Regions from separate parts of the Pseudomonas sp. LBUM1676 genome, predicted to be linked through region 2. Evidence: predicted binding sites of a transcription regulator. Region 2 holds the regulator's gene; the other holds the start of a gene.

What was found. Region 2 encodes sigma-54, which starts transcription at its own class of promoters, with help from an activator protein. Its sites were predicted from a motif close to ANTGGCATNNANNTTGCTNT; they were not measured.
Positions count from the first base shown of each region.
Region 1: the regulator sigma-54 is predicted to act here: its motif matches at 2,957-2,976, upstream of glnK (P-II family nitrogen regulator).

Region 1 is NZ_CP166777.1:6,693,866-6,699,381, forward strand. It holds gene sutA (dormancy-specific transcriptional regulator SutA) at 1-300, opposite strand, end outside; gene ACA041_RS31015 (secondary thiamine-phosphate synthase enzyme YjbQ) at 403-828, opposite strand; gene ACA041_RS31020 (ammonium transporter) at 1,042-2,379, opposite strand; gene glnK (P-II family nitrogen regulator) at 2,415-2,753, opposite strand; gene ACA041_RS31030 (accessory factor UbiK family protein) at 3,170-3,430, shown strand; gene ACA041_RS31035 (BRO-N domain-containing protein) at 3,890-4,411, shown strand; gene ACA041_RS31040 (HigA family addiction module antitoxin) at 4,417-4,680, opposite strand; gene ACA041_RS31045 (hypothetical protein) at 4,874-5,035, shown strand; gene ACA041_RS31050 (hypothetical protein) at 5,186-5,516, shown strand, end outside.
Region 2 is NZ_CP166777.1:878,218-883,733, forward strand. It holds gene hpf (ribosome hibernation-promoting factor, HPF/YfiA family) at 1-271, opposite strand, end outside; gene ACA041_RS03945 (RNA polymerase factor sigma-54) at 346-1,839, opposite strand; gene lptB (LPS export ABC transporter ATP-binding protein) at 2,024-2,749, opposite strand; gene lptA (lipopolysaccharide transport periplasmic protein LptA) at 2,749-3,297, opposite strand; gene lptC (LPS export ABC transporter periplasmic protein LptC) at 3,284-3,856, opposite strand; gene ACA041_RS03965 (KdsC family phosphatase) at 3,864-4,388, opposite strand; gene ACA041_RS03970 (KpsF/GutQ family sugar-phosphate isomerase) at 4,388-5,362, opposite strand.

The DNA.
Region 1 (5,516 bases), 1.0 Mb from region 2:
GTTGTCAGGCTTCTTGGGAGGATCGGCGACCACATTGGCCTCCACTTCCTGCACCTTGCCACCGCGCGCAAGAAACTCTTCCATGGCCTTGGCCAGGGCGTCGCGTTCCTTGTTCTTGGCTTCGACGCTCGGCAGCTCATCGACCGATACCGCTGCCTTGGCCTTGCCTTTGGCGGTCGGAACGGGCGCTTCACCGCCGTCGTCTTCAACGACGTCGTCCGTCGCTGCTTCCAGACCTTCTTCGGTTTCGTCGTCGTCGCCTACTTCGAGGTCGTCGTTTTCCAGATCATCGTCGCTCATGTTCTACCTCATGACTTGCGAAAAGCAGATTAGTTATAGCCCAGCTTCGCCGTCTGTCGACGGCTGCCGGAAAAAATTCAACCGCCGTTGATGACCAACGGCTTATGCCTCTTCACCATGCACGGTGGCGAGGACTTTACGGGCACCGCCATGATCACGGTGCTCGCCCAGATAAACGCCCTGCCAGGTCCCCAGCGCCAGTCGGCCCGCCTTGATCGGCAAACTGAGCTGACAGCCAAGCACACTGGCCTTGAAGTGCGCCGGGAGGTCGTCCAGGCCTTCGTCGTTATGCTCATAGCCGTCTGTTCCTTGTGGGATCAGACGATTGAAAAATCGTTCGAAGTCGCGACGTACCGCCGGATCGGCGTTCTCGTTGATGGTCAACGACGCCGAGGTATGCTGCAGCCACAAATGCAACAGACCGACCCGACATGCCTTGATTTCAGGCAGACCGGCGAGTAACTCGTCCGTTACCAGATGAAAGCCCCGGGGCCTCGCCCGCAGGGTAATCAGAGTCTGTTGCCACATACAGTTCTCCGCACGTTCGGGGCGCATTCTAGCGCGCTCTGGGAAAAAACAAAGGCCCTAATATTCCTTCAATCATGTAAGCCATTGGCCGCACAAAAACACCTCGGGTAAATGCCACTGAACGTGTGCGAAAAAACCTTTCAGCTGTTCCTTCACTGACAAACTCCAGACAAAAAAATGCCCGGCAAGCCGGGCAAATTTTCATGCGCGTTCTTACAAGTTGTAGCCGCGCTCGTTGTGAAGTGCCAGGTCGATGCCGACAGCCTCTTCTTCTTCGGTGATACGCAGACCCATGACCACGTCCAGCACCTTGAGAATGATGTAGGTGACGATCGCGGTGTAGATCACCGTGAAGCCCACGCCTTTGAGCTGGATCCATACCTGTGCACCGATATCGGTGACCGCGCCGAAACCACCCAGAGCCGGGGCGGCGAAGACGCCGGTCAGGATCGCGCCGAGGATACCGCCGATACCGTGCACGCCGAAGGCGTCCAGGGAGTCGTCATAGCCCAGTTTGCGTTTCAGGGTGGTGGCGCAGAAGAAGCACACCACGCCCGCGGCCAGACCGATCACCAGCGCGCCCATCGGGCCCACGGTGCCAGCGGCCGGAGTGATGGCGACCAGACCGGCCACAACACCCGAAGCGATACCCAGTGCGCTTGGTTTGCCGTGGGTGACCCACTCGGCGAACATCCAGCCCAGGGCAGCGGCGGCGGTTGCGATCTGGGTCACCAGCATCGCCATACCGGCAGTACCGTTGGCCGCCGCGGCGGAACCGGCGTTGAAACCGAACCAGCCGACCCACAGCATTGCAGCGCCCATCAGCGTGTAGCCGAGGTTGTGCGGAGCCATCGGGGTGGTCGGGAAGCCTTTGCGCTTGCCCAGTACCAGGCAGCAGACCAGACCGGCCACACCGGCGTTGATGTGCACCACGGTGCCGCCGGCGAAGTCGAGCACGCCCCAGTCCCACATCAGGCCGCCGTTGCCGGACCAGACCATGTGCGCGATCGGTGCATACACCAGGGTGAACCAGATGCCCATGAAGATCAGCATGGCGGAGAACTTCATCCGCTCGGCGAAGGCACCGACGATCAGCGCCGGGGTGATGATGGCGAAGGTCATCTGGAAGGTGATGAACACCGCCTCAGGAAACAGCGCCGCGGGACCCGTCAGGCTCGATGGCGTGACACCGGCAAGGAACGCCTTGCCCATGCCGCCGAAGAACGAGTTGAAGTTGACGACGCCCTGCTCCATGCCGGTGGTGTCGAACGCGATGCTGTAGCCATAAATGACCCACAGAATGCTGATCAGACCGGTAATGGCGAAGCACTGCATCATCACGGAAAGAATGTTTTTGGAGCGAACCATGCCGCCGTAGAAGAGCGCAAGGCCGGGAATAGTCATGAACAGCACGAGGGCTGTCGAGGTCAGCATCCAGGCAGTGTCACCCGAATTGAGGACTGGGGCCGCCACTTCGTCTGCCGCCATGACCAGGCCGGGCATTACGAGGGACAACAGGGCTCCTAGCCCTGCGAATTTACGCAGAGTCATATTGTTTTCTCCTGGGGCGTTGGGTTTGTGGCGGCTTAGATTGCGTCGGTATCGGTTTCGCCGGTACGGATGCGAATCGCCTGTTCCAGATTGACCACGAAGATCTTGCCGTCACCGATCTTGCCGGTGTTGGCCGCCTTGGTTATCGCCTCGATAACCCGATCCAGATCCTTGTCGTCAATAGCGACATCGATTTTCACCTTGGGCAGAAAATCGACCACGTACTCCGCGCCGCGATACAGCTCGGTGTGACCCTTCTGCCGACCGAAGCCTTTGACTTCAGTAACGGTAATGCCCTGCACGCCGATCTCGGACAGCGACTCGCGCACGTCGTCCAGTTTGAACGGCTTGATGATGGCAGTGACTAGCTTCATGAAAACTCTCTCCCGAATTGGTGGACTTGCCCCAGGAAAACAAACCCGACTCAAGTCTAAGCGCAGTGCCTGGCTTTGTAACGCATCGTCGGCCTTACCTGCCCGTCCGACGCCAGCTAACCACTCCGCACGAAACTTCCCCGTTCCGCTTGGCGCACTGCATTCGTCACAGCGACTGCATCAGTGCATGGGTCACTACCGACTAAGCAGAAAGCTTGCCATCTCCACTAAAACCACTGAATTCAACGACTTGATCGCAACCAGCGGCCCCTGCGCCAGAATGGCCCGGGGATTACGCACAACAACAGTGCGCCGCCGTCTGTGCGCATGCGCGAAAAGCGTGCATCCCTGCGGTCGGGATTGACTATAGACACTGCGTGATACACTGCTCGCCATTGTTTCCAGGACCATTTCCCATGCTCGCGCCCAAAGACTTCCTCGACGCCCTGAGCGGCACCGCCTCCCGCCTCTTCAGCGGCGACAACCCACTGCCGAAAAGCGAAATCGAAAGCCAGTTCAAGGCTTTGTTGCAGAGCGGCTTCAGCAAGCTGGATCTGGTGAGCCGTGAAGAATTCGACAGCCAGATGGTCGTGCTGGCACGAACCCGGGCACGGCTGGAAAGCCTCGAGGCGAAAGTCGCCGAGCTGGAAGCGAAGCTCAACCCACCAACCGAATAACCCAAATGACAACGCGGCCCCCTGTGGGAGCGAGGCTGCTCGCGAATAGGGTCGCCTCGGTCTTCCAAGCCACCCCACACTGGCTCGACCACCCCTGTAGGAGCTGCCGAGGGCTCGGGCCGCGTTCGGACGATCTTTTGAGTCCCGCACACATCTCAGCAACGTCCTACAAACATCACCACCGCCGTCCGATTGCGCCGCAAAGCCCAGGTTCCTAAGCTCACCCAATGCTGAATGTTCAGCACTGGGTTTGGCGACCTGGAAAGCCCCGACGCACCGTGACCACGTTCGAATCAGGGAATTATTCCCATCTCGAATTATGGCGGCTTTGCGTGGGAGACCTTCGGGTCTGCCGGTTTTTCGGGGTTCACCGGTTCGCCAACCCGCGCATAGCTGCCACCCTTTTCGTTTGGCGACGATCAGAGGCAGTTTTCTTCATTCGAATCCGAGAACTGCACGATGGACGAAAACTACCTAGTCCCCCACATCTTCACCCGCCACAAACTCCACCTCCACGCCCTTCTCCTGCAAAACCAACCCTGGTTCAGCGCCCGCGACCTCGGCCGACTGCTGCGCCTCTTCCTCGACGAACGCACCCTCCGAAAACTCGACCCCGACCAACGCCAAACCGCAAAAATACTCAGCCACGGCAGCATCAAAAACACGCTGCTGATCAGCGAATCCGGCGTTTACGCATTATTGGTCTACCACTACTGCCCGGAATACCGAGCCTTACGCGAATGGTTGACCCACGATGTGGTGCCAGCCCTAAGAGACGCAGAACAACCCACCTCAACCGAACGCCCGCTCCTGAGCCGTCTGAACTGGCCCGAGATGTCGCTGAGTTTGCTGCACTGGAATAACCAGCCGTGGATTCGGCTGCAGGATGTGCCGCATCTGCTGCCGAATGAAGAACCGGCACAACACGCGGTCAATGTGCCGTGGTGGAAAAAAGCGTCGCGAGTATTCCAGTCGTTATAGACAACCTAACCACGCTCGATATCGTCACTGCGCACTTCGTAGGTCGATTGCAGATTCAACCAAAAATCGGGCGTGGTATTGAAGTGAGTGGCCAGCTTCCTGGCAAGGTCCGGACTGACTCCTGTGCTCTGCGCTACAAGTTTTGTCAGTTCAATCTCGAAATCAGGAAACTGGCAAGCAAGATCAGCCACCGTGGCGCCCAATGGCTCAAGAAACTCCTGCTCAAGGATTTCTCCGGGATGAATCGAGCGCATTCCATTAGTGTTCATATTCCCTTCTCCGGGTGGCTTGATCTGCTGTGATCATAAGCAGCCCCCTCGAGCACACAAGAGCGCCCCCGCTATTCAGGCATTGGCCTTCATACATTTCGGAACAGTCCTACAAAAACTGTCGCTCTCACCTGATTTCGAAATCCCGTCTCTCTCCGTTACCTTCTGTGGTCAGATCTAGCACGAGGTGCGTATGAGCCAAAAAAAACGAAAGGCAAAACTGCTACAAATTGCAGCGTTTCACGCCGAAGCACTTCGGCTGGCCGGAAATATATCGGCCAATCAACGCCGCTTTTTTGAAGTCGCCGCCGCGCACGGCAAAGAATTTGAGCCAAGGGGTTTACTGGCCGGTTGACGGAACTGAATTCCCTTTCATGAAAGAAACCGTCTGAGTGGCTATTTTTTGCGCCTCATCATTGGCCGGCTCAGTACCCGCAACATCCAGTGAAATTTGCCAACCCGATTGCCGGAGCCCATCCGTCTTGGTCCCTACTGTGTGACGATTATGGACGACTCGCTTTTTACAGCACCGACACTACCTGTTTTGTCTGTCATCGATTTTGCAACCCTGGATAAAGATCACGGTGTGCCTCACCCCGTATCAGGAGAACTGAGCTATGCGTATGTCACCGCGTACAAGAGTCGGAACTTGTCTGTGATAGGAGGTGAAGTTTATTTACGAGTCGGCAGGCACTTAGGATTTGGCAAGGGCTTTGGGGTTAATCACATTTGGGAAGGTCATCATCATGAGCTGCCTGGATGGGGCTGCAAGTCGATTGATGAAATTCCGGCTTTTGTTGCCGCAATTTTGACCCAAGGCGCCCAAGTGCTGTGTG
Region 2 (5,516 bases):
TTTCCTTATGCTTTTTGAGTTGGCGATCCAGCTTGTCGGTCAGCAGGTCGATCGCGGCATACATGTCAGTATGCTCAGCGTTGGCGACCACTTCTCCGCCGGGGATATGCAGCGTGGCTTCGATTTTCTGCAGCAGCTTTTCGACGTTCATCGTGACTTGCACGTTGGTTATCTTGTCGAAGTGCCTCTCCAATCGGTCGAGTTTTTCGCCGATGTAGGTGCGCAGAGGTTCGGTCACTTCCAGTTGGTGTCCACTGATGTTGACTTGCATACAGCTTCTCCTTCGTTGCCAGTGCATAAAGCGGTAGACCCGATGATCTACCACTGGAACGCTGTGGCGTGGCTCTACATCAACCGCTTGCGTTCGCTCGAAGGCGCGATCCCGAGGGATTCGCGGTATTTGGCGACGGTGCGGCGAGCCACCTGAATGCCTTGTGCCTCCAGTAAACCAGCGATCTTGCTGTCACTCAACGGCTTTTTCTGATTTTCCGCCGCAACCAGTTTTTTGATGATCGCGCGGATCGCCGTTGACGAGCATTCGCCGCCTTCGGAGGTGCTGACGTGGCTGGAAAAAAAGTATTTCAACTCATAGATGCCCCGAGGGGTATGCATGAATTTCTGTGTGGTCACTCGTGAAATCGTCGATTCGTGCATACCCACCGCTTCAGCGATGTCATGCAGCACCAGCGGTTTCATGGCTTCGTCGCCGTACTCCAGGAAGCCGCGCTGATGCTCGACGATCTGGGTGGCCACTTTCATCAGGGTTTCGTTGCGGCTTTGCAGGCTCTTGATGAACCAGCGGGCCTCTTGCAACTGATTGCGCATGAAGGTGTTGTCGGCACTGGTGTCGGCACGGCGCACGAAGCCGGCGTATTGGGCATTGACCCGCAGCCGTGGCACCGATTCCTGATTGAGCTCCACCAGCCAGCGCTCGTTGTCCTTGCGCACGATGACATCGGGGACGACGTACTCGGCTTCACTGGACTCGATCTGCGAGCCAGGACGCGGGTTGAGGCTCTGGACCAGTTCGATCACCTGGCGCAGCTCATCTTCCTTGAGCTTCATGCGACGCATCAGCTGGCTGTAGTCGCGGCTGCCGAGCAGATCGATGTAGTCGGTGACCAGGCGCTTGGCCTCGGCCAGCCAAGGGGTCTTGGCGGGCAACTGGCGCAATTGCAGGAGCAGGCATTCGCCCAGGTTGCGGGCGGCGATGCCGGCCGGTTCGAATTGCTGGATGCGATGCAGGACGGCTTCTATTTCGTCGAGTTCGATGTCCAGTTCCGGGTCGAAGGCTTCGAGAATTTCCTCGAGGGTTTCGTCCAGGTAGCCCTGATTGTTGATGCAATCGATCAGGGTCACGGCGATCAGGCGATCGGTGTCGGACATCGGCGCCAGGTTCAGTTGCCAAAGCAGATGGCTTTGCAGGCTTTCACCGGCCGATGTACGGGTGGTGAAATCCCACTCGTCGTCATCGTTGCTCGGCAGGCTGCTGGCGCTGGTCTGGTAAACGTCTTCCCACGCGGTATCGACGGGCAGTTCGTTGGGAATGCGCTCGTTCCAGTCGCCTTCCTCGAGGTTATCCACCGTCGGGGCGGTTTCCTGGTAAGAGGGTTCCGAAACGTCGGCGTTGGGTTGCTGTTCGGCTTTGTCGGCCAAGGGGTCGGCATTATCGAAGTCGTCGCCTTCTTCCTGGCGTTCGAGCATCGGATTGGACTCCAGGGCCTCCTGGATTTCCTGTTGCAGGTCCAGGGTCGACAATTGGAGCAGGCGGATGGCCTGTTGCAGCTGCGGTGTCATCGTCAGCTGCTGGCCCATTCTCAGGACTAGCGATGGTTTCATGGCAGGGGCTTAACACCTTATTCGCCGGCGCACATGCGCCATCCACTACAGGGCGCCGAAGCGCCAAACATAAGCAAATTATATGCCCGAAACTTTAGCGTTTGCCTAGAGCGCTGTAACAATAAAAAAGTGTTGATTTTTTATCGAGACAAGCGCTTGAGCGACAAGCTGGACACCTCAGCGCTTACAGGCGGAACTCATGGCCCAGATACACTTCCTTGACCAGTTCGTTGGCCAGGATGGTGGCAGAATCGCCTTCGGCGATCAGTTGGCCATCGTTGACGATGTACGCGGTTTCGCAGATATCCAGGGTTTCGCGGACGTTGTGGTCGGTGATCAACACACCGATGCCCTTGGCCTTGAGGTGATGGATGATCTGTTTGATGTCACCCACCGAAATCGGGTCCACGCCGGCGAAAGGTTCGTCGAGGAGGATGAATTTCGGGTTGGTCGCCAGTGCGCGGGCGATTTCCACCCGGCGGCGTTCACCACCGGACAGGCTCATACCGAGGTTGTCGCGGATGTGGTGGATGTGGAATTCCTGCAGCAGGCTTTCCAGCTCTTTGCGGCGGCCGGCCTTGTCGAGTTCCTTGCGGGTCTCGAGAATCGCCATGATGTTATCGGCCACCGAGAGTTTGCGGAAGATCGACGCTTCTTGCGGCAAATAGCCGATACCAGCCTTCGCGCGACCGTGCATCGGCTGGTGGCTGACATCCAGGTCGTCGATCAGTACACGACCCTGATCGGCCTGCACCAGCCCGACAATCATGTAGAAACAGGTGGTTTTGCCGGCGCCGTTAGGGCCAAGCAAGCCGACGATCTGACCGCTGTCGATGGACAGGCTGACGTCGCGCACGACCTGACGGCTCTTGTAGCTCTTGGCCAGATGCTGAGCTTTCAGAGTTGCCATTACGGGGCCTTTTGCTCGTCGGATTTCTTCTTCGGCTGGATCACCATGTCGACGCGCGGACGTTGTTCGGTGACTTTGGTGCCTGTGGCGCGGCCGGCGTTAGCCAGTTTCTTGACCGTGTCGTAGACGATTTTCTCGCCTTGGGTGACGTTGCCATCCTTGTCGATGACTTTGGCGCGGTCGATCAGCACGACGCGGTCTTGCGAGGCGTGGTACTGGATCGTGACGCCGTAACCCTGAACCGGCTTGGAATCGCCGGCCGTCTGCATCTGCTCGAAGTAGGCCAGGTTGCCGATCGAGGTCACCACGTCTATGTCGCCATCGGCGGTGCGGGTGATGGTCACGGTGTTGCCGGTGACCTTCATCGAGCCTTGGGTGATGATCACATCACCCTTGTAGGTGGCGATACCTTGCTTGTCGTCCAGTTGGGCGTCGTCGGCCTGAATGCGGATAGGCTGATTTCTATCGTCCGGCAGAGCCCAGGCGCTCACGCTTCCCAGTGCTGCGCCCAGACTGAGCAAAATAGGGAGGGTTTTAACGAGCCTCATACTGTCCTCTTACGTTCGATAGCAGGTGTATCCTGCTTTCTTTCAAATACGCTTTCATGCCCTTGCCGGTCGACACGCCACCAGCGCCGTCGATTCTAACGGGTTGCTCGGTCTGCGCATATTGCTGCTCAGGGAACACGGTCATGCGACTGCTGGTAATAATGGTCGTACGCTTTTTTTCGTCGGTTCGGGCGATACGTACCGAGTCGATCAGTTCGACTTCGGTGCCACCGGAGTTGACCTCACCCCGTTCGCTCTGCACATGCCACGGGAATTCGGTACCGCGGAACATGTTCAAGTCCGGTTTGCTGACCAGCGTAACGTCGCTGGCTTTCACGTGTTCGACTTTGTCTGACGTCATGTCGTACTGCAGTTTGCCGTCCGGCAGGTACTGCACGCTATGGGTATTGGTGGCGTACCAGTCGATTTTGGTTTCATCGGCCTTGACGAGGGGCTTGTCGAGGAAACGCTCCGGACTGATGTTCCAGTAGCCGACCGCGGCAAAAAGCGCGGCGATGCAACCGAACACCAGGTATTTGCGAATCTTTTTGCTCAGCATAGTTGGCTCACAGGTACGCGGCGTTGGCCGCATCGAGACGGCCCTGGGCGCGCAGGATCAATTCGCAGAATTCGCGAGCGGCACCTTCGCCACCGCGGGCCTGGGTGATGCCGTGGGCGTGTTCACGCACGAAGCTGGCGGCACTGGCCACCGCCATGCCCAGGCCGACGCGGCGAATCACCGGCAGGTCCGGCAAGTCGTCGCCGAGGTAGGCGACCTGGTCATAGCTTAGGTCGAGTTGGGCAAGAAGCTCGTCGAGCACCACCAGTTTGTCTTCGCGACCCTGGTACAGATGTGGAATGCCGAGGTTTTTCGCCCGCCGCTCGACCACCGGGGTCTTGCGGCCGCTGATGATAGCGGTCTGCACGCCGGCGGCCATCAACATCTTGATGCCCTGGCCGTCGAGCGTGTTGAAGGTCTTGAATTCGCTGCCGTCTTCCAGGAAGTACAGGCGCCCGTCAGTCAGTACGCCGTCGACGTCGAATACCGCCAGCTTGATGTTTTTGCCGCGTTCCAGCAGATCGGTGCTCATTACATTACTCCTGCACGCAGCAGATCGGACAGGTTGAAGGCGCCGATTGGACGGTCCTCCTTGTCCACTACCACCAGTGCGTTGATTCGATGGTCTTCCATGATTTTCAGGGCTTCGGCTGCCAGCATTTCAGCGCGAGCCGTCTTGCCATGCACGGTCATGACCTGGTCGATGGTGGCGTGATGGATGTCGATGGCACGGTCCAGGGTGCGGCGCAAATCGCCGTCGGTGAAGATCCCGGCCAGTTTACCATCGGCCTCCAGGATCACGGTCATGCCCAGACCTTTGCGGGTCATTTCCATCAGCGCGTCCTTGAGCAGGGTGCCGCGCTGGACCTGCGGCAGCTCTTGCCCGGCGTGCATGACGTTTTCCACTTTCAACAGCAGGCGTCGGCCCAGTGCGCCGCCGGGGTGGGAAAAGGCGAAATCTTCAGCGGTAAAACCACGGGCTTCGAGCAGTGCAACGGCCAGGGCGTCGCCCATGACCAGCGCCGCGGTGGTCGATGACGTCGGCGCCAGGTTCAGCGGGCAGGCTTCGTGCTCGACGTTCACGTTGAGGTTGACTTCGGCAGCCTTGGCCAGCGGCGAATCGGGGTTGCCGGTCATGCTGATCAGCTGGATACCCAGGCGCTTGATCAGCGGCAGCAGGGTCACGATTTCATTGGTCGAGCCGGAATTCGACAATGCCAGGATGATGTCATCGCGGGTGATCATGCCCATGTCGCCGTGGCTGGCTTCGGCCGGATGCACGAAAAAAGCCGTGGTGCCGGTGCTGGCCAGGGTGGCGGCGATCTTATTGCCGATGTGCCCCGATTTGCCCATGCCGACCACGACCACGCGGCCCTTGCTGTTCAGAATCATCTCGCAAGCGCGTACGAAATCCGCGTCGATACGGGGCAACAAGCCTGTAACGGCTTCCAGTTCGAGGCGGATGGTGCGTTGTGCAGACTGAATCAGGTCGCTGGATTGGCTCATGTCGGAAATCGTATAGCCTGATGAAAAGGCGGCGATTATAACGGTAATGATCAAAACCCTCACGCAAGTTCGTTGCGCTTTGTCACTCCCTGTTACTTAATCCCTCCAGATACAGGCTTTTGCCCTGTCATGTTGCTGAACATGAGCCGGCGTG